2 regions of the Stenotrophomonas sp. 24(2023) genome follow, and region 1 is predicted to be linked to the other one. Evidence: predicted binding sites of a transcription regulator. Region 1 holds the regulator's gene; the other holds the start of a gene.
What was found. The regulator FliA, encoded in region 1, starts transcription of late flagellar genes. The targets are predictions, from matches to a motif close to TAAAGTTTNNCNNNCNNNGGCCGATAA.
Positions count from the first base shown of each region.

Region 1 (15,901 bases):
AGGTCTGGAGGCTGGCGAATGCTGCAAGGCACGTACAACCCGTGGTTGGTGGCGACATCCCTTCTGGTGGCCGTCCTGGCCTCCTACACGGCCCTGGCGATGGCCGGGCGCACGGCCACCGCGCCGGGGCGCGGGGCGACCTGGCTCTGGCGCATCGGCGGTGGCTGCGCGATGGGCCTGGGCATCTGGTCGATGCATTTCATCGGCATGCTGGCCTTCTCCCTGCCCATACCGCTGGGCTACGACCTGCCGATCACCCTGCTGTCGCTGGCCGCTGCCATCGCCTCTTCGGTGTTCGCGCTGTGGCTGGTATCCCAGCCGACGCTGCCGCACCCGCGGCTGGGCGGCGGCGCGCTGCTGATGGGCGCCGGCATTGCCGGCATGCACTACGTGGGCATGGGCGCGCTGCGCATGCAGCCGGGCATCGACTACCAGCCCGGGTGGCTGGCGCTGTCGCTGCTGATCGCCGTGGCCGCCTCCTGGACCGCCCTGTACGTGGCCTTCCGCCTGCGCGCGCAGCGCACGCGCATCAGCGACCGGCTGGCCGCCGCCGGCCTGCTGGGCATGGCCATCGTCGGCATGCACTACACCGGCATGGCCGCGGCACGGTTCCCGGAAGGCAGCATCTGCGGCGCCGCCGGGGAAAGCGGGCTGCACAGTGAATGGCTGGCCGCCCTGGTGATGCTGCTGACCGTGGCCATCCTGGCCGTGGTGCTGGTGGTGTCCTGGCTGGACCAGCGCGTGGAGGCGCAGCTGCTGCGGCTGCGCAACGCCACGTTGAGCAGTTCACTGACCGATGCGCAGCAGGAACTGACCCAGGCGGCCCTGCACGACCCGCTCACCCGGCTGCCCAACCGCCTGCTGCTGCAGCGGCGCATCGTGCAGTCGCTGGCCGAGGCCGAACAGGGCGGCAGCCGCTTCGCGGTGATGTTCATGGACCTGGATGGCTTCAAGCAGGTCAACGATGCCTATGGCCACCAGGCCGGCGACGCCCTGCTGGTGGCCGTGGCCGAGCGCACGCGGCAGCTGCTGCGCCCGCACGATCTGCTGGCACGGCTGGGCGGCGACGAATTCGTGCTGGTGGTACGCATCCAGCACGACGAGGATCTGCCCACCCTGGCCCGCCGCATCCTGCAGGCGATCGGCAGCGGCCCCCTGCTGGCCGACAGCGAGCTGCAGGTGACCGCCAGCATCGGCATCGCCATCTGTCCGGACCATGCCGCCAGCGAACGCCAGCTGATGGCCTTTGCCGATGCGGCCATGTACCAGGCCAAGGAAGCCGGCCGCAATGCCTTCGTGCTGTTCGCCGACTGGATGAACGACAGCGCCGAACAGCAGTTCCGGTTGCTGGCCGACCTGCGCAGGGCCATCGGCACCGACCAGCTGTTCCTGCATTACCAGCCCAAGATCAGGGTTGCCAGCCATGCGGTGGCCGGTGCCGAAGCGCTGATCCGCTGGCGCCACCCCGACCATGGCCTGATTCCGCCGGACCGCTTCATCCGCCTGGCCGAGCGCAGCGGCGCCATCAACGAAATCGGCCGCTGGGCGCTGGACCAGGCCTGCCGGCAGCTGCGCCAGTGGCACGACGCCGGGCATGACAGCTGGAGCGTGTCGGTGAACCTGTCACCGATCCAGTTCGGCTCGCCCCATCTGCTGCGCGATGTGCGCGAGGTGCTGGAACGGTACCGGTTGCCGCCCCGGCAGCTGGTGCTGGAAATCACCGAAAGCACGGTCATGCGTGATACCGATGCCAGCCTGCGCCTGCTGCAGTCCCTGTCGGGACTGGGGGTGGGCATTTCCATCGACGATTTCGGTACCGGTTATTCCAGCCTGCTGTACCTCAAGCGCCTGCCCGCCACGGAAATCAAGATCGACCACGCCTTCGTGCGCGACCTGGAACACAGCGCCGAGGACGTGGTGATCGTGTCGGCCATCGTGGCCCTGGGCCATGCACTGGACATGGACATCGTCGCCGAGGGCGTGGAAACCGCCGCCCAGCGCGCCTACCTGGAACGGCTGGGCTGTGACTACCTGCAGGGCTATCTGCTGGGCCGCCCGGTGGATGCCACCCGGTTCATGCAGCTGCACGACCTGCCGCGGCCCCGGGTGGAACTGGCCGTGGGCAAGCGCACCGAGCCGCCGCCGCCCGGGTAGTGCCGGGCCGCGCCCGGCGCAGGGCGCCGTATGATGGGCCGCGCGCCCGTTACCCAAGGAAGATCCTGTGGCTCTACGCATCACCTTTGCCGGCCTGCTGCTGGCCCTGGCCTGTGGCCCCGCTGCCGCAGGTGATCTGTCCTGGTCCTTGCCGGCCGATGCGTCCCCGGCGCAGGTCGATGGCGCGCTGCAACGCCTCGGCAGCGAACTGCTGCAATCGCCCGCGCTGACCGATGCGCAGCGCAGCCACGCGCTGTTGGCGACAGGTCGCTATGCCCAGGCGCAGGCCACCATCCAGGGGGTACGCACGGCGCTGCTCGCCGCCAACGATACGGCGGCCGCGCAGCGCTGGGTACCGATGCTGCTGCTGGCCACGGCCGGCGATGCGGATGCCACCGCCTACACCCGCGCCTTCCATGCAGCCTTCAACGGGCTGGATGACGTGGCAGCGGTGCAGGCCGATGCCGCATTGAGCGTGGACCCGGCGACAGTACGTGCGCAACTGGCGCAGGCACTGGCTGCGCAGGCCGATGCTGCAACCCTGCCGGACGCCGCAGCCCTGGAGCTGGTCCAGTTGCAGGCGGTGCTGCGGGCGCAGTCGCGGGCGGCGGCACTGGCCCCGGCCCTGCTGGCCGCCGAAGAACAGCGCCGCTTCGTGATCGATGACACGCTGCGCATTCCTGCGGCCGAAGGCGTGGTGCTGTCGGCACAACTGGCGCGGCCACGCGCCGCCACCGCCCCCCTGCCGGCGGCCATGCTGTTCACCATCTACACCGACCCGCCAAAGAACCGGCTGAAGATGCTGCTGGCCGCCGCCCATGGCTATGCCGGCATCGTCGTCGATGCACGCGGCAAGGGCCAGGGCACCGGCACGATCGCCCCGTACGAGCACGACGGCGAGGATGCAAACGCGGCCATCGACTGGGTCAGCCGCCAGGCCTGGAACGATGGCCGGGTGGCCATGTACGGCGGCAGCTACGAGGGTTTCACCGCATGGGCGGCGGCACGCCACCACCACCCAGCCTTGAAGACCATCGTGCCCTATGTCGCCGCCATCCCCGGCCAGGGCGTGCCGATGGAGAACAACGTGTTTCTCAGCGCCAACTACGGCTGGGCGTTCTACGTGACCAACGGCCCGATGCTGGACACGGCGACCTATGCCCAGCGCGCGCGCTGGTCGCAGCTGGGCCGGCGCTGGTACACCTCCGGCCGTTCCTACCGGCAGATCGACCAGATCGATGGCACGCCCAATCCCTGGCTGCAGCGCTGGCTTGCCCACCCGTCCTACGATGCCTATTGGCAGGCGATGGTCCCGTATGGCGAGCAGTTCGCCGACATCCGCATTCCCGTGCTGACCATCACCGGCTACTACGATGATGGCCAGATCTCGGCCCTGCAGTACGTCAGGGAGCACCTGCGGCACCGGCCCGATGCCGACCACACCCTGCTGATCGGGCCCTACGACCACAGCGGCGCGCAGTCGGCACTCAAGCCCATGCAGCTGCGCGGCTATGCACTGGACCCGGTGGCGCAGTTCGACACCCCGGCACTGACGTTCCAGTGGCTGGACCATGTGCTGCGTGGTGCGCCACGCCCGGCGCTGGTGCCCGACCGGGTCAATTACCAGTTGATGGGTGCCGACCGCTGGGGCCACGCACCGTCGTTGCAGGCTGCGGCGGGCAGCTACCGCCGCTTCCATCTCTCGGCGGCACGGGCATCGGCCGATGGCTACCACCACCTGCAGGAACAGGCGCCCCCGCCAGGCCAGCTGCGGCAGACCGTGGACCTGGCCGACCGCAACGAAATGCGGCATGGCTACTACCCGTTCCCCATCGTCGCCGCGAAGGACACGGCGGACACCGCGCTGTCCTTCGCCTCCGAACCGTTCAGCACACCGATGGACCTGGTGGGCAGCTTCTCCGGCGATCTGAAGGTCCGCATCAACAAGCGTGACCTGGACTTCACCGTCACCCTGTACGAGCTGATGGCCGACGGCCGCCGCATGCAGCTGTCCTATTTCATGGGCCGGGCCAGCCACGTGCGCGACCCGGCCAAGCGCCAGCTGCTGCAGCCTGCGCAATGGACCCACCTGCCCTTCGACCGGACGCGCATGGTGGCCCGCCGCCTGGCCGCCGGCAGCCGCCTGCTGGTCAAGGTGGATGTGCTGAAGGACGCCATGCACCAGGTGAACCACGGCACCGGGCGCGATGTCAGTGACGAGACCGTGGCCGATGCGGGGGCTCCCCTGCAGGTGGAGTGGCACAGCGACAGCGTGGTGACGGTTCCCCTGCGGACCGCCCCGTCCCCGTAGCACCGGGCCAGGCCCGGCAGGCCGGGCGGAACGGTTCTTGCACGCACCCCGGCAACCCCAGCCGCAGTGCCTGTGATGTCCGAGAACGAAGACGCCGGCGAAAAAACCGAACAACCGACAGAAAAACGACTCCGCGAAGCCCGCGAGCAGGGCAACCTGCCGCGTTCGCGCGAACTGGCCACCGCGGCGGTGTTCGGGGCCGGCGTGCTGGCGGTGATGGCGGTCAGCGGCCCGATCGCCGCCGGCGCGGTGGCCTGGATGAAGCAGGCCCTGCGCCCGGACCTGGCCCTGCGCCAGCACCCCCAGGAAATGGTCGGCCATTTCGGCGACCTGCTGCTGCGCCTGCTGCTGGCCATGGCCCCGCTGGTGATCGTCTGCCTGCTGGCCAGCTTCCTTTCGCCGCTGGTGATGGGCGGCCTGCGCTGGTCGGCCAAGGCGATGACCCCCGATTTCAAGCGTCTCAACCCGCTGTCCGGGCTCAAGCGCCTGTATGGCCCGGAAGCCATCGCCGAGTTCATCAAGTCGCTGCTGCGCGTGGCCTTCGTCGGCACGGCCGCCGGCCTGGCCGTATGGACCAGCATGGATACCCTGCGCGGGCTGCTGCACCAGCCGTTGGAAAGCGCCATCGGCCACGGCCTGGGGTTCACCCTGAAACTGCTGCTGGCCACGGCCGTGGCCATGCTGGTGCTGGCCGCCATCGATGCCCCCTACCAGCGCTGGAACTGGATGCGCAAGCTGAAGATGACCCGCGAGCAGCTGCGCCGGGAACTGAAGGAAAGCGAAGGCAGCCCGGAAGTGAAAGGCCGCATCCGGCAGATGCAGCAGCAGCTGGCCAACCGCCGGATGATGGAAGCGGTGCCCACCGCCGATGTGGTGATCGCCAATCCGACCCACTACGCCGTGGCCCTGAAATACGAAGGCGGCCGCATGGGCGCCCCCACCGTGGTCGCCCTGGGCGTGGACGAACTGGCCCTGCGCATCCGTGAAGTGGCCGACGGCAACAAGGTGGCCATCGTCTCGGCCCCGCCTTTGGCACGCGCCTTGTATCGGGAAGGGCAACTCGGCAAGGAAATCCCCGTGAGACTGTATTCAGCCGTCGCCCAGGTCCTGTCCTACGTCTACCAGCTGCGCGCCTGGCGCACCGGCCCGATGCCGGCGCCGCCGCGCGTGGACGTGGATGAATTCGCCAATGGAGGCCAGCCGTGAGCGCGCAGATCCAGGGCTTCAATGCCCGCCGCATCCTGGACATGATCCGCAGCGGCGTGGGTGCGCCCCTGATCGTGCTGGCCCTGCTGGCCATGGTGGTGGTGCCGCTGGCCCCGCCGGTGCTCGATGCGCTGTTCACCTTCAACATCGCCATCTCGCTGATGGTGCTGCTGGCGGTGGTCTACGTGAAGCGCCCGCTGGACTTCACCATCTTCCCGATCGTGCTGCTGATCACCACCATGCTGCGGCTGGCGCTGAACGTGGCCTCCACCCGCGTGATCCTGCTCAACGGCCAGAACGGCCACGAGGCGGCGGGCAAGGTGATCGCCGCCTTCGGTGAATTCGTCATCGGTGGCAACTACGCGGTCGGCATCGTGGTCTTCGCGATCCTGACCATCATCAATTTCGTGGTCATCACCAAAGGCGCCGGCCGCGTGTCCGAAGTGACCGCGCGCTTCATCCTCGACGCCATGCCCGGCAAGCAGATGGCCATCGACGCCGACCTCAACGCCGGTTTGCTGACGCGCGAGGAAGCCAAGCTGCGCCGCGAGGAAGTCCGCGAGGAAGCCGACTTCTACGGTGCGATGGACGGTGCCAGCAAGTTCATCCGTGGCGATGCCATCGCCGGCATCCTCATCCTGTTCATCAACATGATCGGTGGCCTGGCCGTGGGCATGGCCCAGCACGGCATGCCCTTCGGCGATGCCGCGGCCACCTACACGCTGCTGTCCATCGGTGACGGCCTGGTCGCGCAGCTGCCGGCCCTGCTGGTGTCCAGCGCGGTGGCCATGCTGGTCACCCGCGCCTCGCGGGCCCAGGACATGAGCCAGGCCATGATCGGCCAGGTGTTCGGCCAGTACCGCGCCCTGGCCATCGCCGCCGGCATCATCGGGCTGGTCGGCCTGGTGCCGGGCATGCCCAACGTCGCTTTCCTGACGCTGGCATCGATCCTGGGCTTCATCGCCTGGAAGCTGTGGAAGAAGGAACAGGCCCCGGCCAAGCCGGAGCCGATCGGCCCGGACGGCATCGCGCTGGACGCTATGGGCCGCCCGGCCTCGCCGGCACCGACGGCCGAACTGAGCTGGGACGAACTGCGCCCGGTCGATCCGCTCGGCCTGGAAGTGGGCTACCGGCTGATCCCGCTGGTGGATGCCAAGCAGGGCGGCGAACTGATGGCCCGGATCAAGGGCGTGCGCCGCAAGCTGACCCAGGACATCGGCTTCCTGATTCCTTCCGTGCACATCCGCGACAACCTGGAACTGCCGGCCACCGGCTACCGGGTACTGATCCATGGCGTGCCGGTGGCCACCGCCGACATCCATCCCGACCGCGAACTGGCGCTGGACCCGGGCAGCGCGCTGGGCCCGCTGGACGGCATTGCCGGCAAGGATCCCGCCTTCGGCCTGGATGCCACCTGGATCCAGCCCCACCAGCGGGCACAGGCCGAATCGATGGGCTACACCGTGGTCGATCCGGCCACCGTGGTCGCCACCCACCTCTCGCACCTGATCCGCGAGCATGCCCCGGAGCTGCTCGGCCACGAAGAAGCCCAGCAGCTGCTGGCCACCCTGGCCAAGAGCGCGCCGAAGCTGGTCGAAGACCTGACGCCGAAGGCATTGCCGCTGTCCACCGTGGTGCGCGTGCTGCAGAACCTGCTGATCGAGCGCATTCCGATCCGCCAGCTGCGCCGCATCGCCGAATCGCTGGTCGAGCACGCCCCGCATGCGCAGGACGCGGCCACCCTCACCGCCGCCGTGCGCAATTCGCTGGGCCGCTTCATCGTGCAGGAAATCGCCGGCATGTCGCCGGAGCTGCCGGTGTTCACCCTCAACCCGCAACTGGAACGCGTCTTGCAGGAGTCCACCCAGGGCAACGGCGCCGCGCTGGAACCCGGTCTCGCCGAACGGCTGCACCAGAGCCTTGCCGACTGTGTCAGCAAGCAGGAAGCCCGCAACGAGCCGGCGGTCGTGCTGGTACCAGGCCCGGTGCGTGCCGCGCTGGCACGGCTGGTCCGCCACAGCGTTCCGTCGCTGTCGGTGCTGGCCTACAGCGAGGTGCCGGAGGACAAGCGCCTGAAGCTGGTCGGCACGATCAGCTGAGCCGCCCCTCCGACGCGCCAGAAAACAGACACCATTTTCACTACACCGCAGCACACCGACACCGAGGGGAACCCGAACCGTGCAGACCACCGACCACCCGCGTTCTCCCGCTCCCACTCCGCCGACTTCGTCCCGTGACCACAGCATGAAAATCAAACGATTCGTTGCCGCCGACATGCGCTCGGCCATGAACCTGGTGCGCAAGGAACATGGACCCGATGCGGTGATCCTGTCCAACCGCCGGATCGAGGAAGGCATCGAAATCGTCGCTGCAGCCAACTATGACGAGAGCGCCGTGCAGCGAGCGCTGGAAGCCTCGCGCCGCGATGTGGCCCCGCCCAGGCCGGCCAAGCCGCGCAGCGCCGCCGATGCGATGATCGCGGCCGTCACCCGCCGCAAGACCGCTGCCCTGGCCCCGGACCCGGTGGCCGCCACCACCTCGGCCGTGGCCGCCCTGGCCCGCGCCGCCGTAGGTGCCACCGGCCGCACTCTGGACAGTGCCGACGAAATCGTGCCGACCCGCGGCAGCAGCGGCTTCGCCGAAACCTTGGCACGGGCCAGCGTCAATGAACCGGCACTGCCGGAACAGATCTTCACCCCGTTCGCTGCCGCCGACAGCGCGGCCGGGCAGGCCGCCGAACCGGCGGCAGCCAGTGAACCGGTGCCGGCCCCCAACCGCGCCCGCTTCATCATCGACCCGCCGCTGGATGAGGCCGCGACCGCTGCCGTCGCCACGGCCGCGTCCCTGCCGCCGCCGCTGCCGCTGCCCTCTTTCGCCGTGGCCGCCGCGCCTGCGCCCGGACAGGACATCGCGCCCGCCGTGGCGGCCGGCACCGAAGCGGCGGTCACCGCCCCCACGGTCGTCGCCCCGCCGACGCTGACCCTGGTGGCCCGCGACGAAGAAGAAATCCGCCAGCTGCGCCAGGAGGTGGCCGGCATGCGCCATGTCATCGAGCGTGAGATGAACCGCTTCACCGACGAACGCCTGCGTGGCAGCCCGGTCCGTGCGGCCGCACTGGACCTGATGGACGAATACGGGTTCGACGCCGGCATCGCCCGCGACGTGGCCATGCAGATCCCGCTGGAGACCGAAGCCCACCGCAGCCGCGGGCTGATGCTGGGCCTGCTCTCGCGCAAGCTGCCGATCGCCCCGGCCGATCCGCTGGAGGAAGGCGGGGTGATCGCCCTGGTCGGCCCGACCGGCGCCGGCAAGACCACCACCATCGCCAAGCTGGCCTCGCGCTTTGCCGAAAAGCACGCCGCCCGCGACGTCGCCCTGGTCACCACCGATACCCTGCGCATCGGCGCCCGCGAACAGCTGTACGGCTATGGCCGCCAGCTCGGCATTGCGGTGCACGAAGCCGGCAGCGGCAGCGACCTGGGCCAGCTGCTGGAACGCCTGAAGGACTACAAGCTGGTCCTGATCGACACCGCCGGCCTGGGGCCGCGCGACCGCGCCCTGGCCGCACAGCTGCAATGGCTGCGTGCCGCCCACCAGGTCCGCACCCTGCTGGTGCTGCCGGCCAACACCAGCTTCGGCGACATGGACGAAGTCGTCCGCCGCTTCGGCGCGGCCAACCTGCAGGGCCTGGTCCTGAGCAAGCTGGACGAGACCGGCCGCTTCGGCAGCGCCCTGTCGGTGGCCGTGGACCACCAGCTGCCGATCACCTGGGTAACCGACGGGCAGGACGTCCCGGAGGACCTGCACCGGGCCAGTGCAGCCAATCTCGTACTTCGCCTTGAAGATTTGCGCCGAGCGGCCGATATGCCCTGCAACCCGGAGTTGAACCATGCCGTCGCGTGAATACGCCAAGCTGACCAAGAACTTCCCTTTGTCGGCCACCCGCAGCCAGCCGCTGGGCCCGGTCCGCACCATCGCCGTCACCGGCGGCAAGGGCGGCGTGGGCAAAACGAACGTTTCGGCCAACCTGGCCGTGGCGCTGGCCGGCATGGGCAAACGCACCCTGCTGCTGGATGCCGACCTGGGCCTGGCCAACATCGACGTCATCCTGGGCCTGAACCCCACGTTCACCCTGGCCGACCTGGTCGCCGGGCGCTGCTCGCTGGAAGACGTGATCGTGGAAGGCCCCAACGGCGTGCTGGTGGTCCCGGCCGCCTCGGGCCGCCGCCACATGGCCGAGCTGCAGCCGGCCGAGCACGTGGGCCTGGTCAACGTGTTCTCCGAACTGGAACGCGAGCTGGACATCATGGTGGTGGACACCGCCGCCGGCATCACCGACGGCGTGCTGACCTTCTGCCAGGCCGCGCAGGACACCGTGGTGGTGGTCTGTGACGAGCCGGCCTCGATCACCGACGCCTACGCGCTGATCAAGGTGCTCTCGCGCGAGCGCGGCGTGGACCGCATCCAGGTGGTGGCCAACATGGTGCGCGACCCCAACGAGGGCCGGGTGCTGTACGAAAAGCTGGTGCGCGTGTGCGAGAAGTTCCTCGCCGACGTGTCCCTGAACTACCTGGGCTGCGTGCCGCAGGATGACTGGCTGCGCCTGTCGGTGCAGCGCCAGCAGCCGGTGGTCAAGGCCTACCCGTCCAGCCCGGCCGCGCAGGCGATCACCGAGATCGCCCGCCGCACCGCCCGCTGGCAGGCCCCGACCGAGCCGCGCGGCGGCGTCGAGTTCTTCCTCGAACGCATCCTCAAGCAGCGCGGGGTGGCCGCATGAAAGCCGCCGCCCAGTACAAGGAGGTCCAGCGGGCCGCTGCGACCGACTGCATCACCCAGCATTCGGACCTGGTGCGGCGCATCGCCCACCACCTGGCCGCACGCCTGCCGGCGAGCGTGGAGATCGACGACCTGATCCAGGCCGGCATGATGGGCCTGATCGAAGCCTCGCGCAGCTACGATGCCGACCAGGGCGCCTCGTTCGAGACCTATGCCTCGATCCGCATCCGCGGCTCGATGATCGACGAGATCCGCCGGGGCGACTGGGTGCCGCGCTCGGTGCACCGCCGCGCACGCGATGCGGCTGCCACCATCCGCCGGCTGGAACAGGCCAGCGGCCGTGCCGCCAGTGCCACCGAAGTGGCCGCCGCCATGGAGATGCCGCTGCCCGACTACCTGCGGCTGATGGAAGATGCTGCACGCGGCCAGGTGCTGAGCCTGGAATCGCGCATCGAGGACCAGGGCGAGCTGGACACCATCGCCCAAGGCGGCCCGACCCCGCAGCAGGTGCTGGAGCGCGGCGAGTTCGGCCGCGAGCTGGGCAAGGCCATCGGCCACCTGCCCGAGCGCGAACAGCTGGTGCTCTCGCTCTATTACGAGCAGGAACTGAACCTGAAGGAGATCGGCGCAGTGCTCGGCGTGAGCGAGTCGCGGGTCTGCCAGATCCATGGCCAGGCGGTCCTGCGCCTGCGCGGCCGCCTGAAGGTGTTTGAAGCCGCCGACGCCGGGCTGGAACAATGAATCTGTTCAGGGCGGCCCACGCCGGCCCTGAAGAATGAACAACAAAGGAAATCCGTTTTGAACAAGAACATGCGCATCCTGATCGTCGACGACTTCTCGACCATGCGTCGAATCGTCAAGAACCTGCTCGGCGACCTGGGCTTCACCAACACGGCCGAAGCCGAGGACGGGCATGCGGCGCTGGCACTGCTGCAGAGCCAGCCGTTCGATTTCGTGGTCACCGACTGGAACATGCCGGTGATGACCGGCATCGAGCTGCTCAAGGCCATCCGCGCCGACGCCAAGCTCAAGACCCTGCCGGTACTGATGGTGACCGCCGAAGCCAAGCGCGAGCAGATCATCGAAGCCGCCCAGAGCGGCGTGAACGGCTACATCATCAAGCCGTTCACCGCGCAGACGCTGGAAGAGAAGCTCGGCAAGATCTTCGAACGCCTGGCGGCCAGCGCCTGATGGACAGCACGGTCGACAGGAACGCACTGGCCCTGCGCCTGCAGGAAGCCCTGGACGCGCTGGAAGCGGGTGATGAAAGCGCCTGGCGCCAGCAGATCGACGGCCTGGTGGCGCTGCGCACCCAGCCGATGATGGCCGGCCTGAGCCGCCTGGCCCGCGAACTGGGCCAGGCCCTGGGCGAACTGCCGACCGTACCCAGCGATGCCGGTGAGCTGGACGACGCCTGCGCGCGCCTGGACCACGTGGTGGCGATGACCGAACAGGCCACCCACCGCACCCTGGACCTGGCCGAGGAATGCCGCACCCTGACCGAGCAGCTGCGCGCCGATGGCCTGCAGCCGGACCAGGACGTGCAGCTGGAGCGCATCCGCCACAACCTCACCGAAATCGCCCTGACCCAGAGCTACCAGGACCTGACCGGGCAGATCATCCGCCGCGTGGTCGGCATCGTGCGCCGCGTGCATGAAGGCTTCGGTGCGCTCGGCCTGCCGCCGGAACAGCACCGCCGCGAAGAACCGGCACTGGCTGGCCCCGCAGTCAAGGGCGTGGACCACCACGCCGTCTCGCAGAACGACGCCGACGATCTGCTGTCGGACCTGGGGCTGTAACCATGGCCGCCCTGTCCGACGACATCGCCGCCGATTTCATCATCGAGGCCCAGGAAATCCTGGACCGCCTCGGCGAACAGCTGGTGACGCTGGAACAGGCGCCGCAGGACAGCAACCAGCTCAATGCGGTCTTCCGCGGTTACCACACCCTCAAGGGCGGTGCCGGCTTCCTGGGCATCACCGCCATGGTGGAGCTGTGCCATGCCGCCGAAGAAACCCTCGGCATGGCCCGCTCCGGCCAGGCCGTGCTGCAGCCGCATCACTTCGACGCCGCCCAGCAGTCGCTGGACTACCTGCAGTCGATGCTCGATTCGGTCTCGGCCGGCACCGAGCCGGGCTATGCCCCGCCGGAGCTGATCGCACAGTTCGATGTGGCCGGCACCGCGCCGACCGTCACCCCCTCGCCCGCCAGCACCCCGGCCCCGGCCGCGCCCGCCAGCGACCTCATCACCGAAGACGAATTCGAAGCCCTGCTCGACCAACTGCATGGCGGCAAGGCACCGACGGCGGTCGCCGCACCGGCCAGGGCCGACGACGGGCTGATCAACGAAGACGAATTCGAAGCACTACTGGACCAGCTGCATGGGGGCGCCGCACCCGGTGCGCGGCCGGTGGCGCCGGCCGCTGCCGTTGCCCCCGTGCCGATGCCGCGCCCGGCCGCCGTGCCGGCACCGGCCAGCAAGCCAGCGGCCAAGCCACTGGCCGAGGCCGAGCACACCGTGCGCGTGGACACCAAGCGCCTGGATGCCATCGTCAACCTCATCGGCGAACTGGTGCTGTCGCGCAACCGCCTGAAGACCCTGCGCATCCGCCTGCGCGACGAGGAACTGGACCGCGCGGTGTCCACGCTGGACATCGCCACCGCGCGCCTGCAGTCGGCCGTCATGCGTACCCGCATGCAGCCGGTGGGCAAGGTGTTCTCGCGCTTCCCCAAGGTGGCGCGCGACGTTGCCCGCAACCTGAAGAAGGAAGTGGAACTGGAACTGGTCGGCGCCGAAACCGAACTGGACCGCAACCTGGTCGAGGCACTGGCCGATCCGCTGGTGCACCTGGTGCGCAACGCCATCGACCACGGCATCGAGATGCCCGACCTGCGCGAAGCGCAGGGCAAGCCGCGCAATGGCCACGTGCGCCTGTCGGCCCAACAGGAAGGCGACTATGTCAGCATCGAGGTGCAGGACGACGGCGCCGGCATCGATCCGGAACGCCTGCGCCAGAAGGCGCGCGAAAAGGGCCTGATCGACCCGGAAGTGGCCGCGCGCCTGAGCGGGGAAGAATGCCTGCACCTGGTGTTCCTGCCCGGCTTTTCCACCAAGCAGGAAGTCACGGACATCTCCGGCCGTGGCGTCGGCATGGACGTGGTGCAGTCGCGCATCCGCGAACTGAGCGGGCAGATCCAGATCCAGTCCGAACTGGGCCGGGGCAGCCGCTTCATGATCCGCGTGCCGCTCACCCTGGCCATCCTGCCAACCCTGCTGGTGCAGGCCGGCGAGGATGTCTATGCCCTGCCCCTGGCCCGCGTGATGGAAGTGCTGCATGCACCGGCCACCTCGCTGGGCTGGTTCGATGGCCGCGCCGTGCTCGACCGCCGCTCGCACACCCTGCCCCTGGTGGACCTGCGCCACTGGCTGGACGTGGAACCGATGCCGGCCACGCTGCTGACCATCGTGGTGCTGCAGGCCGGCGAAGCCCGCTTCGGGCTGGTGGTGGACCAGGTCCGTGGCCGCGAGGAAGTGGTCATCAAGCCGCTGCCCAAGGCACTGCGTGGCCTGCGTGGCTACGCCGGCGCCACCCTGATCGGCGATGGCCGCATGGCGTTGATCCTGGATGTGGACGGCCTGCGCTGACGCCCGCCGGGCCCGGCCCGGCGAACCCAAAACTGTGACTACCGTCTGTACGCAATCTCCCGGTGTCTCAAGTCCCATTCACACACGCCGATACCGGAACCATGGATAGACTCAGCCTCATCGGACTTTTCCTGGCGTTGGCCTCGCTGGTCGGCGGCAGCATCCTCAAGGGCGCCGGCCTGGCGTCGTTGTGGTCGCCTGCTGCCTTCGTGATCGTCATCGTGGGGACCGTGGCGGCCATCCTGCTGCACACCACCCCGGCCGTGTTCAAGCACGCCTTCAGGATCATGCGCTGGGTGATCCGCCCGCCGCACAGCGATCGCCGCGAACTGATCCAGCAGATCGTGGAATGGAGCAACATCGCCCGCCGCCAGGGCCTGCTGGGCCTGGAAGCCCAGGTCGATGCGCAGCAGGACCCGTTCCTGCGCAAGGGCCTGCAGCTGCTGGTCGATGGCGTGGAACCCGAATCGATCCGGCACATGCTGGAAATCGAACTGAGCAGCCAGGAGCACCAGGACCAGGCCGCGGCCAAGGTGTTCGAGGGCATGGGCATCTACGCCCCGACCCTGGGCATCATCGGCGCCGTGCTCGGCCTGATCGCGGTGATGAAGAACCTGGCCGACCCCAGCAAGCTCGGCCACGGCATCGCCGCCGCCTTCACCGCCACCATCTACGGCATCGCCTCGGCCAACCTGCTGTTCCTGCCGGTCGCCGCCAAGCTCAAGGCGGTCATCGCCCACAACAGCCGCGACCGGGAAATGGTCATCGAAGGCCTGATCTCGATCGCGCAGGGCGAGAACCCGCGCAACATCGAAACCAACCTGTCCGGCTTCCTGCACTGACATGGCCCGCCGCAAGCGCCACGAAGAACACGCCAACCACGAGGCATGGGCCATCCCCTATGCCGACCTGATGACGTTGCTGCTGGCATTCTTCGTGGTGATGTACGCCATTTCCTCGATCAACGAGGGCAAGTACCGCATCATGGCCGACGCGCTGACCGATGCCTTCGGCGGCGCGCCGCGCACCATCAACCCGGTGCAGGTCGGCAACAAGCAGGTCCAGGGCGGGGGCTGGGACAGCCCCTCGGTCATCAAGTCCGGCACCCGGATCGGGCCGTCCGCACCCGCCCCGTCGCACGACCCCACCCTGCTGCCATCGATGGCCTCGCAGATGCGGGTGCCGGTCTCGGTGCACAACCAGGAACAGCTGGCCCGTGCCGAGCGCCAGCTCAACAGCATCGCCGACCGCCTCACCGCCGCACTGTCACCGCTGATCGACCGCGGCATGATCAGCGTGCGCCGCACCGAGCTGTGGATCGAGGTGGAAATCAACAGCGACATCCTGTTCCCGACCGGCTCGGCCGCACTGGACGTGCATGCCCGCGACACCCTGGCCAGCCTGGCCGGCGTGCTGCGCGATGTGCCCAACAGCGTCCGCGTGGAAGGCCACACCGACAACGTGCCGATCGCCACCGCGCAGTTCCCCTCCAACTGGGAACTGTCGGCCGGCCGTGCGGCCAGCGTGGTGCACCTGTTCGCCGACCAGGGCGTGCAGCCCTCGCGGCTGGCGATGGTCGGCTACGGCCAGTTCCGTCCGCGCGAAGAAAACAGCAGCGCCGAAGGGCGCAACCGCAACCGGCGGGTGATGGTCATCATCCTGGCCGACACCAGCCATGCCGTGGACCCGCTCGGCGCCCGCCTGAATGCCGCCACCGGCAACGCCGGCGCGACCGATGCCGCGCCCACCGCCCCGGCATCCCCTGTTGTTTCCCCCACTGCACCGGTGCGGTTGCCACCGGTGCCGGC
Region 1 is NZ_CP133160.1:3,999,330-4,015,230, reverse strand. It holds gene Q9R17_RS18295 (EAL domain-containing protein) at 19-2,154, shown strand; gene Q9R17_RS18290 (CocE/NonD family hydrolase) at 2,222-4,465, shown strand; gene flhB (flagellar biosynthesis protein FlhB) at 4,541-5,671, shown strand; gene flhA (flagellar biosynthesis protein FlhA) at 5,713-7,770, shown strand; gene flhF (flagellar biosynthesis protein FlhF) at 7,916-9,574, shown strand; gene Q9R17_RS18270 (P-loop NTPase) at 9,561-10,448, shown strand; gene Q9R17_RS18265 (RNA polymerase sigma factor FliA) at 10,445-11,188, shown strand; gene cheY (chemotaxis response regulator CheY) at 11,246-11,638, shown strand; gene Q9R17_RS18255 (protein phosphatase CheZ) at 11,638-12,246, shown strand; gene Q9R17_RS18250 (chemotaxis protein CheA) at 12,249-14,093, shown strand; gene Q9R17_RS18245 (flagellar motor protein) at 14,195-14,935, shown strand; gene motD (flagellar motor protein MotD) at 14,937-15,901, shown strand, end outside.

Region 2 (15,901 bases), 1.8 Mb from region 1:
AGCGCCGCGCCACCTGGGGCGAGGGCGATTCGCGCGGGGACACGGTGGATACCCGCGTGACCGGAAAATTCAGCACCGGCGCGGCCGAGCACACCCTGCTGCTGGGCGTGGACTGGCAGAAGGCCGATTGGACCGCCGCACGCGGCACGATGGGCACGCCGAACGACCAGCCCACGGCGATCGACATCTTCAACCCGGTGTACAGCGGCTACATTCCGGCCACCACCTCGATCGGCTACTCCGGTGGCATCAACCGCCAGACCGGCGTGTACGTGCAGGACCAGATCGCGCTGGGCGCGTGGCGCTTCACCGCCGGTGGCCGCTACGACTGGACCGATGATGACACCTGGGCACAGAACTACACCGTGGCCACCGGGGTCTACGCGCCACGCGTACCCAGCCGCATCAAGAACGAAGCGTTCACCGGCAATGCCGGCGTGCTGTTCGTCACCGACAGTGGCTTCACCCCGTACCTGAGCTACGCCGAATCCTTCCAGCCGGCCAGCAGCACTATCCTCCAGTCGTTCACGCGCACCCCCTTCGATCCGGTCACCGGCAAGCAGTGGGAGGCCGGCGTGAAGTACCAGCCGGCGCGCATCGATGGCCTGGTCACGCTGTCGGCCTACGACCTGCGCCAGCAGAACATCCTCGTCGACGACCCGGACATCGGCCACATGAACTGTGGCAGCACGGGCAACGCCCGGTGCCAGATACAGGGGGGCGAAGGCCGGGTGCGTGGTGTGGAACTGGAAGGGCGGATCACCCCGCTGGCCGGCTTCAGCGTGATCGGTGCGGCCTCGTGGATGGATTCGGAGGTCACCCGCAGCACCAGCGGCTACACCGGCAAGCAGCTGGCCATGGTGCCGGACTGGACCGCGGCGCTGTGGGGCGACTACACCTTCCAGGCCGGCGCGCTGGAGGGGCTGAGCCTGGCGGCGGGCGTGCGCTACAACGGCCAGAGCTATGGCGACAGCGCCAACGCGTTCCACATTCCGTCCTACACCCTGTGGGATGCGGCCATCCGCTACGACCTGGGCGCCATCGGTGGCGTGGGCACGCTGCTGTCCATCAACGCCAGCAACCTGGCCGACAAGCGCTTCGTGTCCACCTGCACCGGGGTGTCCTCGTGCTACTACGGCACCGGCCGCACGGTGACCGCCACCGCACGTTTCAGCTGGTGATGCCCGGCCGGACGGCGCCGTGGGGGCGCCGTCCGCGTGAAACGTGAATGCGTTCATAAATTCACGCGATCGTAACTGGGGGTGTTTGCGTTTATCTGCAGTTAACTTTCTGGTTGATCCCCGAACACAGGAAGTTGCCCGATGAACCACCCGCTGCTTGGCCGTCCGTCCCGCACCCGTTCCCCGCTGCCCAGCGCCCTTGCGCTTGCCGTGACCAGCTCGCTGCTGTTCGCCGCTGCCCTGCCGGCGCAGGCCCGCCCGTCGATCGAGGACTGGCAGCAGCAGCGCCAGTGGCAGGCCGCCTGGTCGTCCTCGGCCGGTGTCCAGGCCGACATGCCGGCGCCAGCGCCGGCCGCCGTCCCCGGGGATGCCCCCACGGCGCTGCTCGGCAACCCGGGTGACCCGGCCAGCTGGCGCAGCACCGAATTCAACACGGACTGGGGCCTGGGCGCGATCAACGCCGATTACGCCTATGCGCGCGGGCTGACCGGCCAGGGCATCCGCCTGGGCGTGTTCGACAGCGGTACCGGCCTGGACCATCCCGAATTCGCCGGCAAGAACCATCGCAGCATCCGCGTGGCCGACCTGCTGGCCGATGGCACCCGCTGCACCAACACCACCGTGGTCCGCGGCCCGGCGGCCTGCTTCGCCAGCGATGGTGATGATGTGCAGGTCAGCTATGTCGGCTACAACGCCAACGTGCCGGACAACATCCGCCGCATCATCGAATCCGGTGCATACGTACAGCCGGGCATGCAGTTCGAGATCCACGGCACGCACGTGTCCGGCACCATCGCCGCCAACCGCGATGGCAACGGCATGCATGGCGTTTCCTTCGGTTCGGACCTGACGGTCGCGCGTCTGTTCTCCAACAGCGTGCGCGAGTGGCAGCGCACGGCCCAGGGCTACCAGGTGGTGACGCTGGGCGCGGTGGGGCCCAAGCTCAGTGCCTTCGAGGACATGTACGCGCAGATGAACGCACAGGGCGTGCGTGCCATCAACCACAGCTGGGGCCTGGTCAACGAACCTGCCAGCGCGCAGGAACTGGACGAGATCTACAATGACCCGGGCGACCGCGCCTACCTGAACACCTTCGCCGAGGGGTCGCGCACGCGCGGCATGATCCAGGTCTGGGCGGCGGGCAACACCAACAGCGTCATCCCGACCCCGGCCCAGAGCCCCATCGCCGGCATGTACGCGACCCTGCCGCGTGCCTTCGCCGAGATCGAACCGTACTGGCTGAGCGTGGTCAACGTCGGCACCAACCTGACCCTGAGCAGCCGCTCCAACAAGTGCGGCCTGAGCGCCAACTGGTGCCTGGCCGCGCCGGGGTCGGACATCGTGTCCACCGCCTATGGCGCCGATTCCAACCTGGCCGGCAGCGTGGGCATCGATGCCAACGGCAACGTCAGCCTGGACATCCAGCAGCGCGTGGCCACCTATGGCTATGCCCTGCTCAGCGGTACCTCGATGGCCGCCCCGCACGTCACCGGTGCGCTGGGCCTGCTGTTCGAACGCTTCCCCTACCTGGACAGCGCGCAGGTGCGCGACATCCTGCTGACCACCACCACCGACCTGGGTGCACCGGGCATCGATGAGATCTACGGCTGGGGCCTGCTGAACCTGCGCAAGGCCATCGAAGGCTATGGTTCGCTGCGGGTGGATACCAACGTGGTGATGAACCAGAAGGCCGGCGGCCTGAAGGTGTGGGAGGGCGATGCGTGGGATGACTGGACCAACGACATCGGCGGCCCGGGCGCACTGACCAAGAGCGGCATCGGCTGGCTGCGCCTGAGCGGCAGCAACACCTTCAATGGTGCGGTACTGCGCGAAGGCACGCTGGAATTGAACGGCAGCAACACGCTCACCTCCGCCGTGGATGTGCAGGGCGGCCAGCTGCTGCTCAACGGCAGCCTGGTGTCCACCGCACTGAACACGGCCGGCGGCCTCACCCAGGTCAGCAGCACCGGCGTGCTGAAGGACAGCAACCTGACGATCAACGGCGGCGTGGTGTCCTTCAATGGCACCCAGACCGGCGGCACCACCTTCGTCGGCGCCAACGGCGTGCTCAAGGGCACCGGCCAGCTGGGCAGCACCACCGTGGCCGGCACCATCGCGCCGGGCAACTCCATCGGCACGCTGACCATCAACGGCGATTACGTGCAGACCGCCACCGGCATCTACGCCGCCGAACTGGCCCCGGGTGGTCGCAGCGACCAGCTGCGCGTGAACGGCACCGCCACCCTGGGCGGCACCCTGGTCGCGCTGCCCGAACCGGGCGTGTACTACCTGGGCGAACAGTTCAACTTCATCACCGCCACCGGCGGGGTGAACGGCCAGTTCGCCAAGACCGACTTCAGCGCGTTCTCGCCGTTCCTGAAGTTCAACCTGGCCTACGCCGCCAATGGCGCCCAGATCGATGTCGTGCGCGGCAACGCACTGGCCAGCGCCGCAGTGACCGGCAACCAGCAGGCGGTGGCCGCCAGTGCGGACACGCTGGCGATCGCGCAGGGCCTGCCGCGGCCGCTGACGCAGCTGTTCCCGCAGCAGCTGGGCGCGGCCCTGGATGGCCTGAGCGGTGAACTGCATGCGGCCACCCCGCTGGCGTTGCTGCAGGACAGCCGCCAGGTGCGTGATGCCGCGCTGGCCCGCGCCCTGCCGGCCCGCGCCCCGGGCGATGCCGGTGACACCCACAGCGCAGCCTGGGTGCAGGTGACCGGTGGCAACAACCGCCTGGATGGCACGGCCAACACCGCACGCACCGAAGCCAACAGCCATGGCGTGCTGGTCGGCGTGGACCATGATTTCGGTGGCTGGCAGCTGGGCGTGCTGGCCGGTGGCGGGCGTACCGACATCAAGCAGGCCGACGGCCGCGCGGCGCGTTCGAAGGCGGACAACACCCATCTGGGCCTGTATGTGGGCCATGCGTGGGGTGCGTTCGGCCTGCGCGGTGGCCTGGGCTACAGCCGCCATGACATCGACAGCACCCGCCAGGTTGCTTTCCAGGGCTTCAGTGACAGCCTGTCGGCCAGCTATGACGCCACCACGCGCCAGGCCTTCGTGGAGGCGGCTTACCGCTTCGGCGGCCGCGAGGCCGGGCTGGAGCCGTACCTGCAGCTGGCACGCGTGGAAGTGGATGTCGATGACGTCCGCGAGCGCGGCGGTGCAGCCGCACTGCACGGCCAGGTGGGCGACACGCGTACCACGCTGGCCACGGCCGGCGTGCGCTTCGACAAGGGGCTCAAGGCCTCGTTCCAGCAGGACAGCTGGCTGCACGTGCGTGGCGGCCTGGGCTACCGCCGCGCCAGCGGCGACCGTGACCAGGTTGCCCAGCTGGCCTTCAGCGGTGGCAGCGCGTTCGCGGTCAGCGGTGCGCCGCTTGCCGATGGCGCCGTGGTGGCCGAACTGGGCCTGTCGGCCTGGCTGAGCCCGCGCCAGCAGCTGGAACTCGGCTACAGCGGCCAGTTCGGCGATGAAAGCCGCGACCACGCGGCCAACCTGCGCTGGTCCGTCCGCTTCTGATCCGCACCGCCCTGTGCAAGGGCATTGGGCGGCCTTCGGGCCGCCCTTTTTTTTGGAGCATGGCAGGTGCCGCCGGCAGGACGATTGCCGATGCAACCGTACGGCTGCAGCTCAATGAATCCTATCGCCGCTGTCGTCATCGACGCCTAGAATCAGGACATCCCGGTAGCTCCCGGGCGCTGTGAGTGAATGGATTCAATGAAGATCCTGTTGACCGGAAGTTCCGGACGCATCGGCCGCGCCATCTTCGGCGCGCTGGCGTCCACGCATGAGGTGGCGGGGCTGGACCGCAGTCCTTTCGCGACCACCCGCATCATTGCCGACATCACCGACCGCGCGGCGCTGGAGCGCGCCGTGCAGGGCGTGGATGCGGTCATCCACACCGCCGCGCTGCATGCGCCGCACGTGGGGCTGATTCCCGATGCCGTCTTCCAGCAGGTGAACGTGGAAGCCACGGCCACGCTGGTGCAGCTGGCCCGCGATGCCGGCGTGCGCCGCTTCGTGCTGACCAGCACCACGGCGCTGTACGGGCATGCCGTGGTGGCCGGTGGCTGCCGCTGGATCGACGAGGATGTCGCGCCGCTGCCGCGTACCATCTACCACCGGACCAAGCTGCAGGCCGAAGCGGTCGTGCAGGCGGCGGCCAGCGAGACCTTCGCCGTGCGCGTGCTGCGCATGTCGCGCTGCTTCCCGGAACCCCCCGAGCGCATGGCGATGTTCCGCCTGCACCGCGGCATCGATGCGCGTGATGTGGCGACCGCGCATGCAGCGGCACTGACCAATACCGGGGACTGCTTCCAGCGCTACCTGGTGGCCGCGCCCACGCCGTTCCTGCGTGGCGACTGCCTGGCACTGGCCAGCCACCCGCGCCAGGTGCTGCAGCAGCGGGTGCCGCAGCTGCTGGCCGAGTTCGACCGCCGGGGCTGGCCGCTGCCGCTGTCCATCGACCGGGTCTACGACGGCAGCCGCGCGCGCCAGGCGCTGGGCTGGCAGCCGCGGTTCGGGCCGGAGGAAGTGCTGCACCAGTATGCGGTGGGCAGCATCGAGGTGCTGCCACGCGCGCAGTGGATCGGCGACCGCGTGGCTGAATGATGGGCCGTGGGGCCGCCCCGGCGGCTCAACCTTGTCCGTCCCAGGCCGCTATCAGCGTGCACGGCCACCGTGGCCGCGCCTTGGTCCTGCCACGGAACCCCCTTCCATGTCTCCGTCCCGCCACGCTGCCGCCGCCCGTCCCGGCAGCATCGCCAACAAGTTGATGCTGGGCACCGCCCTGGTTGCACTGCTGTGCTTTGGCATCACGGCCCTGTTGATCTACCGCCAGGCCAGTTCGGCGCTGGTGGCGGCGTCCCGGCAGACCATGGCCAGCGAAGCCGCCGCCGAAGCCCGCCAGGTGGCCGCCGACCTGGGCACGGCCTTTGCCAGCAACGATGCCATGGTGGAAGCCGTGCTGGCCCAGCGCGCCCGTGGCGATGCGCCGGACCGGGCCAGCCTGGCGGCGATCCTCGGGCGGCAGCTGCAGGCGCACCCGGAGTGGCTGGGCAAGAGCACCATGTGGGAAGCCAATGCCTTCGATGGCAAGGATGCGGATTTCATCAACACCGAAGCGCACGATGCCAGTGGCCGCTTCATGAGCTACTGGGCCTGGCAGGACGGCAGGCCGCAGCAGTCGCCGATGACCGACTACACCGAAGCGGCGGACGGTTCAGCCGACTGGTACATCGTGCCCAGCCGCGACAGGCAGCCCAAGGTGAGCGAGCCCTACGCCTATGACATCGGCGGCAAGCAGGTGCTGATGAGCACGCTGACCACGCCGATCATCGATGGCGCCGGCACGTTCCTGGGCGTGTTCACCGTTGATTTCTCGCTGGCGGCCCTGCAGAAGCATCTGGCGACGCTGACTCCGATGGGGGCCGGCCATGTCGAACTGCTCTCACCCAAGGGCGTGGTGCTGGCCTCGGCCGACGCCGCCGAGATCGGCAGGCCGCGCCATGATGCGCTGACCCAGCGCATGCTGGCGCAGATTGCTGCCAACCGTGCCTTCGAGGCATTTACACCGGATGCGGCCGGCAACGTGCGCCTGTACGTGCCGCTGCAGGTGGGCGATGCACCGCAGCGTTTCGCACTGGGCGTGGTGGTGCCGCATGCGGTGATCGTGGCCCAGGCGCGGCAGCTGCTGTGGATCATCCTGCTGGTGGGCGTGGTGGCCGCGCTGGCGCTCAGTGGTGGCGTGTACCTGCTGCTGCAGCGGTTGGCGATCCGGCCGCTGGCGCAGGCCGTGCGCGTGGCAGGTGATGTGGCCGCCGGGCGTCTGGATTCCACCCTGCCTGCAGCCGGCAATGACGAAGTGGGGCGCCTGCTGCTGTCGATGCAGGCCATGCGTGGCCAGCTGCAGGCGGTGATGGCCGCGCAGGCGGAGATGGCCCACCGGCATGCGCAGGGCGAGTTGAGCTACCGCATGGACGCGCGCGCCTTCCCCGGCGAGTACGGGCGCATGGTGGCCGACAGCAACGCGCTGGTGGCCGCCGGCAACGCGGTCACCCAGCGCCTGGTCGAGGTGATGCAGCGCTATGCGGTGGGCGACCTGAGCGTGGACATGGAGCCGCTGCCGGGCGAACGGGCGGCGTTCACCGCGGCGATGGCCACCACCAAGGCCAACCTGGGGGCCATCAACGAGCAGATCCAGCAGCTGGCGGCTGCAGCGGCGGCCGGCGATTTCGCCGTGCGTGGCGATGAAGCGCGCTTCGAGCACGATTTCCGCCGCATGGTGGCCACGCTGAACACCATGATGCAGGTCAGCGATGACAACCTGGCCGCCCTGTCCACGCTGCTGCAGGCCATCGCCGCCGGCGACCTGACCCTGCGCATGCAGGGGCAGTTCCAGGGCGTGTTCGCACGCATGCGTGATGATGCCAACAGCACGGTCGAGCAGCTGACCGGTATCGTCGGGCAGATCCAGCAATCGGCCGCCAGCATCCGCCTGGCGGCCGGCGAGATCGCGGCGGGCAACAACGATCTGTCGCGGCGTACCGAGCAGCAGGCCGCCAACCTGGAAGAGACCGCCGCCTCGATGGAGGAACTGACCTCCACCGTGCGCCAGAATGCCGACCATGCCGTGCAGGCCAACCAGCTGGCCGCCTCGGCTGCGGCTGTCGCAGGGCAGGGCGGTGCGGTGGTCAGCCAGGTGGTGGACACCATGGCCAGCATCGAGGCCTCGTCGCAGCGTATCGCCGACATCATCGCGGTGATCGACGGCATCGCCTTCCAGACCAACATCCTGGCGTTGAACGCCGCCGTGGAAGCGGCACGGGCCGGTGAACAGGGCCGCGGTTTCGCCGTGGTCGCCAGTGAAGTACGCGCGCTGGCGCAGCGGTCGGCCGGTGCCGCACGCGAGATCAAGGGGCTGATCGATACGTCGGTGGCCCAGGTCGGGCAGGGTGCGCAGCTGGTGCACGGCGCGGGCCGCACCATGCAGGACATCGTCGGCCAGGTGGGCCGGGTGAACGCGATCATGGCCGAGATTTCAGCGGCATCGCGCGAGCAGAGCGCCGGCATCGAGCAGGTCAACCAGACCGTGGTGCACATGGACGAAGCCACCCAGCAGAACGCCGCGCTGGTGGAAGAAGCCACTGCGGCCGCACGCGCCATGGAGGAACAAGCCGAACAGCTGGCGGTGGCGGTGGCCCGCTTCCGCCTGCAGGCCGCACCGGCCGCACGCCGCGCGGCGTGAGCCAGGCCTGCAACGACGACGCCCGGCCGGGGCCGGGCGTCATCAAGCCGCAACAGGACTGCGGCGGATCAGGTCAGTGCAGGGCTGTCAGAACATGCCTTCGAACGGGTTCCAGCTGGTCGAGCCGCGCACCTGGTCGAGGTAATAGTTGTAGTTGGTGCTGAACGCCACCAGCAGGTTCAGTGCCACGAACACCGCCCGCCCGACGAAATCGGGCAGGAACGCGGTGACCAGCACCAGGGCGACGTTGATGCCGATCAGCATCAGCGCCTTGCGCCACATGCCCAGGATGAACAGGTAGATCGCGCCGAAGAACAGCGCGAAGAAGTTGATGTTGATCTTCAGGCGCTCGCCGAACGGCAGTGCTTTCCAGGCCTGCTTGAAGCCGGCTTCCTTGGGGCTGCCGTGCTGCTGGAAGAAGTTGAAGCGGAACTGCCACTTCGGGCTGAAGCGGGAAAGGTCGATCATGTTCATCAGGTAACGTCCGTGTTGGTAATCGTTTTCATCCTAAAGATGACGCATTCAGCCCGCCAGTGGCGACCGTCAAAAATGTGACGGTAGGCAGCCTTGATCGGCGTTTTTGTTCAGCTTTGCCGTCACCCACCTGCCGTCTTTTTAGGGTAGGGTGCGCAGTTCCGCCGCTGGCCCCGCTGTGTCCGGCCGGCAGCGGGATGTCCTTGGAGGTTGCATGACCACACCTGTTACACCGGAAAACGCACCGGGACCGGTGCTGCTGCCCACGCCCGAAGTGGTGCAGGCACAACAACTGCTCGCCACCCAGCAGCTGGCGGTGGCAATGCGCCGCGCGCGCGCGGCGGCCACGCAGGAGACGGCGGACGCCGTTCCCGACCCGACCTGACGTCCCCCTGCGAAGATCGCGCTGGCCACCGGCCAGCGCGATCACGCCGGCCTTCAGAAGCGCGCGGTGATACCCAGGAACCAGCTGCGCCCGGCCACGAAGTAGTCGGCGGCGCCGTCGGCATACACCTTCTTGCCGGCCAGGTTGCTCACGCCGCCACGCAGGGTCAGCACCTCGTTGACGTTCCATGCCGCGGTCAGGTCATACAGCGTGTACGCCCGCAGGAAGGTGCTGGCCACGCCGGTCTGCTTGCCGGTGTACTGCGCTGACAGGCTGCTGGAGAACGCTGCACTGGGCGTCCAGTCCAGCGACGAGTAGCCGGCGAATTCGGGCGTGTCGATCAGGTTGCGGCCGGTGGTCAGGTTTTTCGCTTCCTTCATCCAGGTGGCCGAGGTGCGCCAGCGCCAGTGTTCACCGAAGCGCACGTTGACGTTGCCTTCCATGCCCGCCGTGCGGGCGCGCGCGATGTTGGTCATGCGCGTCCACCAGTAGCCGTTGAAGTAACCCAGTGCGGCGTACTCGATCTTGTTGTTGAAATCGGTGTGGAAGTAGGTCACGCCCGCATCCAGCACGTCGTTGTCGAAGCTGATGCCGATCTCGCGGTTGGTGCTGGTTTCCGGGTCAAGATCCGGATTGCCGGCCATGTAGCAGCCACCGCGCACGTAGCCCAGCGGGATCAGCGAGGTGCAGCCACGGCCACCGGACTGGGTGGCGGCACTGGGGGCATTCTCGGTCAGGCTGGGGGCGCGGAAGCCCTTGGACACGCCGCCGCGGATCGTCCACTGTTCGCCCGGGTGCCAGACCAGGTAGGCCCGTGGACTGACGTGGCTGCCGAATTTCTCGTGGTGGTCCAGGCGCGCGCCCAGGGTCAGGGCCAGCGTGCGGTGCAGCTTCAGTTCGTCTTCAACGAACAGCGCCCAGGTGTCCACCTGCAGTTCCGAGCCGCGTACCGGGTTGCCGGCGTAGTCGATCGGGGCCTGGCCGATGGTATCGGTGTTGGTCAGTTCCTGGCGCTTCCACTGGCCGCCGACGGCCAGCTGGTGGTCCACGCCCCAGGTGAACGGTGTGGACAGGCTGCCCTCGACAATGGTGTCGGTGGCTTCGGAGCGGCCGGTGGGGCCGATGTCGTTCTTGTACTCGGTGCGGTAGGCGCTGATCTTCGAGGTACCGAAGTCCCAGCTGCCATCGTGGGCCAGGCCCAGCGAGGTGCGCTTGAGTTCACTGGCGCCCCAGGCGCCGTCGCCCTCCCGTTCCAGCGCCTGGCTGGCGAAGGCCTGCTGCACGCCGTGGCCGGCTTCCAGCGAAACCGTCTGTCGCTCGCTTGGCCGCCATTCCAGCAGCGCGTCCACGTTGCGGTCCTTTTCGCCGGCATAGGCATTGCCGGAAACGCCGCCGTTGGAACTGTCCGAATCGCGGCGCATGCTGTTGGCGCCGATGCGCAGGCCCACCGTTTCGCCCAGCGGACCGGAGAAGGTCGCGCCGATCTGCTGGGTGTCACCGCGCTTGTCGTCCTGCGGGCGGGTGTAGCTGTGGGTGGCGCTGCCGCCCCACTGCTTGCCGATGCGCTTGGTGATGATGTTGATCACCCCGCCCATCGCATCGGAGCCGTACAGCGAGGACATCGGCCCGCGCACCACCTCGATGCGCTCGATCTGGTCCGGCGCGATCCAGTTCAGGTCCTGCCGGCCCAGGTCGGGGCGGTAGTTGGTCGAGGCCGAACTGCCCATGCGCTTGCCGTCCACCAGTACCAGCGTGTAGTTGGACGGCATGCCGCGCAGCTTGATCTTGGATTGTTCGCCCACCGCGCTGAGGCCACCGGTCACGCCGGGCACGCGGCTGAGCAGGGTGGCCAGGTCGTGCACCGGCTGGCGCTCGATGTCTTCGCGGGTGATGACGCTGATGCTGGCCGGGGCATCCTTGATCAGCTGCTGGTAGCCCGAGGCGGTGACCACCACGGTGTCCAGGTCCTTGGTCGAGGCGTCGGCGGCGGTGGCGGCCAGTGCAGGCAGCGGCAGCAGGCAGGCGGTGGCCACGGCGGCGGCCAGGCGGGTGCGCAGCGGGCGCACGGGGGCAATGAGGTTGGCAGGCATGATGACTTCCGTAAGAGGGGGAAGACCCGTGCGGAAGCGGCATGCAGGCGGCACCAGGCCGCGCCCCTCCCTGGGTCGTCGGGCGCGCGGTACAGGACCGGCGCGGCTGGGTGGGTCGCGCGGCGTTGCCGGGACCTGCCTGGTTAACGTAATGATAACCGTTCTCGTTTGTTACGTGCCAGTACCGGCGGTTACGTCCGGTGCCGGCAGGCGCTGGCGGCGGGCCGGGCCTGCTGTATGCTGAATGGGCGAAAACACCGGGCGATACCTTCGCACCCGGCTTACATCCTGACCCCTAGACTGGGCCGCCTTTTCGTATCCGCCCGTTGGAGATCGCGTGGGTTCCGGTAGTGACAGACATCGACTGCGACGCGGCCCCGGGCCGGCGCAGCCAGGACAAGTACGCGCGCCCGGACGGCGCGCCAGGAGCTTCCACGCGCGGGATGCGGCCAGGGCGGCCCTCTGCGTGGGCCGGACGGTGTAGCTGATGACCACCCAGACCCCCATCGCCGGGCATGATGCAGGCCAGGCCCTGCTGCCGGCCGAATCACCGTTGGCGATGCCCGAGCAATCCCTGCGCGAGGGCAGCCTGCACGTACAGCGGCACCGTACTTCCCCGCGCATGATCGGCCTGCGTCGGCTGTACATCCTCGGCGGTACCGTGGCGATGACCGCCGTGGCCACGCGGATGATGTGGCGCGTGCTGTCGGTCAACGGGATCAGCGTGCTGGAAGCCTGCCTGCTGGTGCTGTTCGTCGGCCTGTTCGCCTGGATCGCGCTGTCCTTCGCCAGCGCCGTGGCCGGCTTCCTGACCGCGGTGTTCGATCGCGGCTACCGGCTGGGCATCGACCCGGACATGCCGTTGCCGGTCGTGCACAGCCGCACCGCGCTGCTGATGCCCACCTACAACGAAGACCCGCGCCGCCTGCTGGCCGGCCTGCGTGCCATCTACGAATCGGTGGCCGAAACCGGGCAGCTCGACCGTTTCGATTTCTTCGTGCTCAGCGATACCCGCCGCGAGGACATCGCCCACGCCGAGGAGGCCGTGTTCGCCGAACTGCGCGATGCCGTCCCCGATGGCCATGCCCGCCTGTTCTACCGCCGCCGTGGCGACAACAGCGGCCGCAAGGCCGGCAACATCGCCGACTGGGTGCGCCGCTTCGGTGGCGCCTACCCGCAGATGCTGATCCTGGACGCGGACAGCCTGATGACCGGCGACAGCATCGTGCGCCTGGTGGCCGGGATGGAACACAACGCCGATGTCGGCCTGATCCAGACCCTGCCGGCGGTGATCGGCGGACGCACCCTGTTCTCGCGCATGCAGCAGTTCGGTGGCCGCGTGTATGGCCCGGTGATCGCCCGTGGGGTGGCCTGGTGGCACGGCGCGGAAAGCAACTACTGGGGCCACAACGCCATCATCCGCACCCGCGCCTTTGCCGAGCAGGCCGGCCTGCCGGCGCTGCCGGGCCGCAAGCCCTTCGGTGGCCACGTGCTCAGCCACGATTTCGTGGAAGCGGCGCTGATGCGCCGTGGCGGCTGGGCCGCGCACATGGTGCCGTACCTGAAGGGCAGCTACGAGGAAGGCCCGCCGACCCTGACCGACCTGCTGGTGCGCGACCGCCGCTGGTGCCAGGGCAACCTGCAGCACGCCAAGGTGGTCGGCAGCCGTGGCCTGCACTGGATCAGCCGCACCCACATGCTGATCGGCATCGGCCATTATTTCACCGCGCCGATGTGGGCCATGCTGATGCTGATCGGCATCGCCGTGCCGCTGTTCCAGGATGGCATCGACTTCAACGCCCTGCTGCACCTGTCGCCCAGCGTGTACTGGCGCTCGCAGGACGAAGAGCAGGTGGTGCGCCTGTTCGGCGCGACGATGGTCGTGCTGCTGGCCCCGAAGGTGCTGGGCTACCTGGCCATGCTGCTGGACCCGGTGGATCGCCGCGGCTGTGGCGGCGCCATCCGCGCCTTCATCGCCATGCTGGTGGAAACCGTGCTGGCTGCACTGATGGCACCGGTGGTGATGTACGTGCAGTCGCGCGGCGTGGCCGAAGTGCTGTCCGGGCGTGATTCGGGCTGGGATGCGCAGCAGCGCGATGATGGCAAGATTTCCTGGTGGCAGCTGCTCAGGAGCTACGGCGGGCTGGGCGTGTTCGGCGCGTTCATGGGGGCGCTGGCGTGGGCGGTGTCGCCGCCGCTGGCCGTATGGATGTCGCCGGTGATCGCCGGCATGGTACTGGCCATTCCCGTGGTCGCCCTGACCTCCTCGCGTGGCCCGGGCAGCTGGATGCACCGCTGGGGCCTGCTGGACATCCCTGAGGAGAACACGCCGCCGCCGGTGCTGGTGCGTGCCGCCCAGCTGCGCCGTGAGGCCGCCGAAAAGCCGCCGCTGTACTGATCGGCGGCCACCGGCGGCATAATGCGGCCCAGATGCCTTGGAGTCGCAACATGCTGCAGACCGTGGAACAGGAAACCGGCGCTTCGCCGCAGTGGTCGATCATCTGGCTGCACGGGCTGGGGGCGGACGGCCATGATTTCGCGCCGATCGTGCCGGAACTGGTGCGCCCGCACTGGCCGGCGCTGCGCTTCGTCTTCCCGCATGCGTCGGTGCGCCCGATCACCATCAATGGTGGCGTGCCGATGCGCGGCTGGTACGACATCGTGGGCATGGATTTCCGTTCCCGTGCCGATATGGCCGGCGTGCACGCCTCGGTGGCGGAACTGGATGCGCTGATCGCGCGTGAGGTCGAGCGCGGTGTCGCCGCCGACCACATCTTCCTGGCCGGTTTCTCGCAGGGCGGGGCAGTCATCCTGACCGCCGCCCTGACGCGCACCGCACCGCTGGCCGGGCTGATCGCGCTGTCCACCTACCTGCCCGAAGCGGACACCGCGCGGCGTGCCGATGACGCCGTGGACGCACCGGTGTTCATGGCGCACGGCAGCGGTGATCCGGTCATCCCGCAGGCGGTGGGCGCGCACAGCGCGCAGGCCCTGCGCGATGCAGGCCTGGACGTGCAGTGGCACAGCTACCCGATGGCCCACCAGGTCTGCGCCGAGGAAATCCAGGCGCTGGGCGACTGGTTGCAGCAGCGCCTGCGCGTGGCCTGAACCATGGCGCCGGCCACGCCGCCGTGGATGCCGGAACTGTGCCGCCTGCCGCGGCTGGCGGCGATGCTGGGCATGGCCCAGCTGGTGGTCGTGCTGCTGGCCCTGGCCCCGGATGGCAGCCGTCACTGGACAGTGGGCGAACTGCTGTCGGCCAGTGGTTTCGCACTGTGGCTGGCCCTGGCCGTCAGTGCCAGCCTCTGCCTGCTGCGCCAGCCGCTTTCGCGCCTGCCGCCGGTACTGGGGGCGGTGGCGGCCATTGTCGTGGCCGCGACCATCGCCGTGGCCTGCGCAGGCATCATCCACGCCCTGTATGCGGTGCTTGGTGACGCTTTTGCCCAGGGCATCAGCTTCTGGCGCTTCACCTCCGGCAGTGCGGCCACCACCGCGCTGATCACCGCGCTGGCACTGCGCTATTTCTACGTCAGCGACCGCTGGGCGGCGCAGGTGCAGGCCAATGCCCGTGCCGAGGCCGATGCCCTGCAGGCACGCATCCGCCCGCACTTCCTGTTCAACAGCATGAACCTGATCGCCAGCCTGCTGCACCGCGACCCGGCCGTGGCCGAGCGTGCCGTGCTGGACCTGTCCGATCTGTTCCGTGCGGCGCTGGGCGCCGGCGAAGGCGATTCGACGCTGCGCGACGAATGCGAACTGGCCGAGCGCTACCTGTCCATCGAATCCCTTCGCCTGGGCGAGCGCCTGCAGGTGCGCTGGCAGCGTGATGAACCGCTGCCATGGGAGCAGCCGCTGCCACGGCTGGTGCTGCAGCCCCTGGTGGAAAACGCGGTGCTGCATGGCATTTCGCGGCTGCCGGAAGGCGGCACCATCGAACTGGTGCTGCGTTGCCAGGGCGACATGCTGGTGGTGGAAGTACGCAATCCCGCGCCCGACCCGCAGGCGCCGGGCCTGCGGCTGGGACGCGGGGCCGGCCACGCCCAGCGCAGCATCGGCCATCGCCTGTCATGGCGTTTCGGCACGGCCGCGCGGATGACGGCCGGCTGGAGCGGGGGCTACTATGCCTGCCAGGTGACAGTGCCGATCCAGCAGGGAGGACGCGCGTGAGGGTGGTCATCGCCGATGACGAACCGCTGGCGCGCGAGCGCCTGCGCAGCCTGCTGGCCGATCAGGCCGGTGTGGAGGTGGTGGCCGAAGCCGGCAACGGCGAACAGGCGCTGCATGCCTGTGCCGAGCTGCAGCCGGACCTGGTGCTGCTGGACATCGCCATGCCCGGCCTGGACGGGCTGGAGGCCGCGCGCCATCTGGCCGGGTTCGAGCCGCGTCCGGCAGTGGTGTTCTGCACCGCCTATGACGCCCATGCCCTGTCGGCCTTCGAGGCTGCGGCCATCGATTACCTGATGAAGCCGGTGCGTGCCGAGCGGCTGGCCGCCGCGCTGGCGCGTGCGCGCACGTTCCTGGC
Region 2 is NZ_CP133160.1:1,290,456-1,306,356, reverse strand. It holds gene Q9R17_RS05755 (TonB-dependent siderophore receptor) at 1-1,181, shown strand, start outside; gene Q9R17_RS05750 (autotransporter domain-containing protein) at 1,323-4,703, shown strand; gene Q9R17_RS05745 (NAD(P)-dependent oxidoreductase) at 4,902-5,795, shown strand; gene Q9R17_RS05740 (methyl-accepting chemotaxis protein) at 5,902-8,430, shown strand; gene Q9R17_RS05735 (DUF2628 domain-containing protein) at 8,518-8,904, opposite strand; gene Q9R17_RS05730 (hypothetical protein) at 9,119-9,289, shown strand; gene Q9R17_RS05725 (TonB-dependent receptor) at 9,343-11,379, opposite strand; gene mdoH (glucans biosynthesis glucosyltransferase MdoH) at 11,867-13,777, shown strand; gene Q9R17_RS05715 (dienelactone hydrolase family protein) at 13,828-14,487, shown strand; gene Q9R17_RS05710 (sensor histidine kinase) at 14,491-15,546, shown strand; gene Q9R17_RS05705 (LytTR family DNA-binding domain-containing protein) at 15,543-15,901, shown strand, end outside.
Region 2: a site for FliA is predicted at 5,821-5,847, ahead of Q9R17_RS05740 (methyl-accepting chemotaxis protein). Genes of this name have one in related genera too.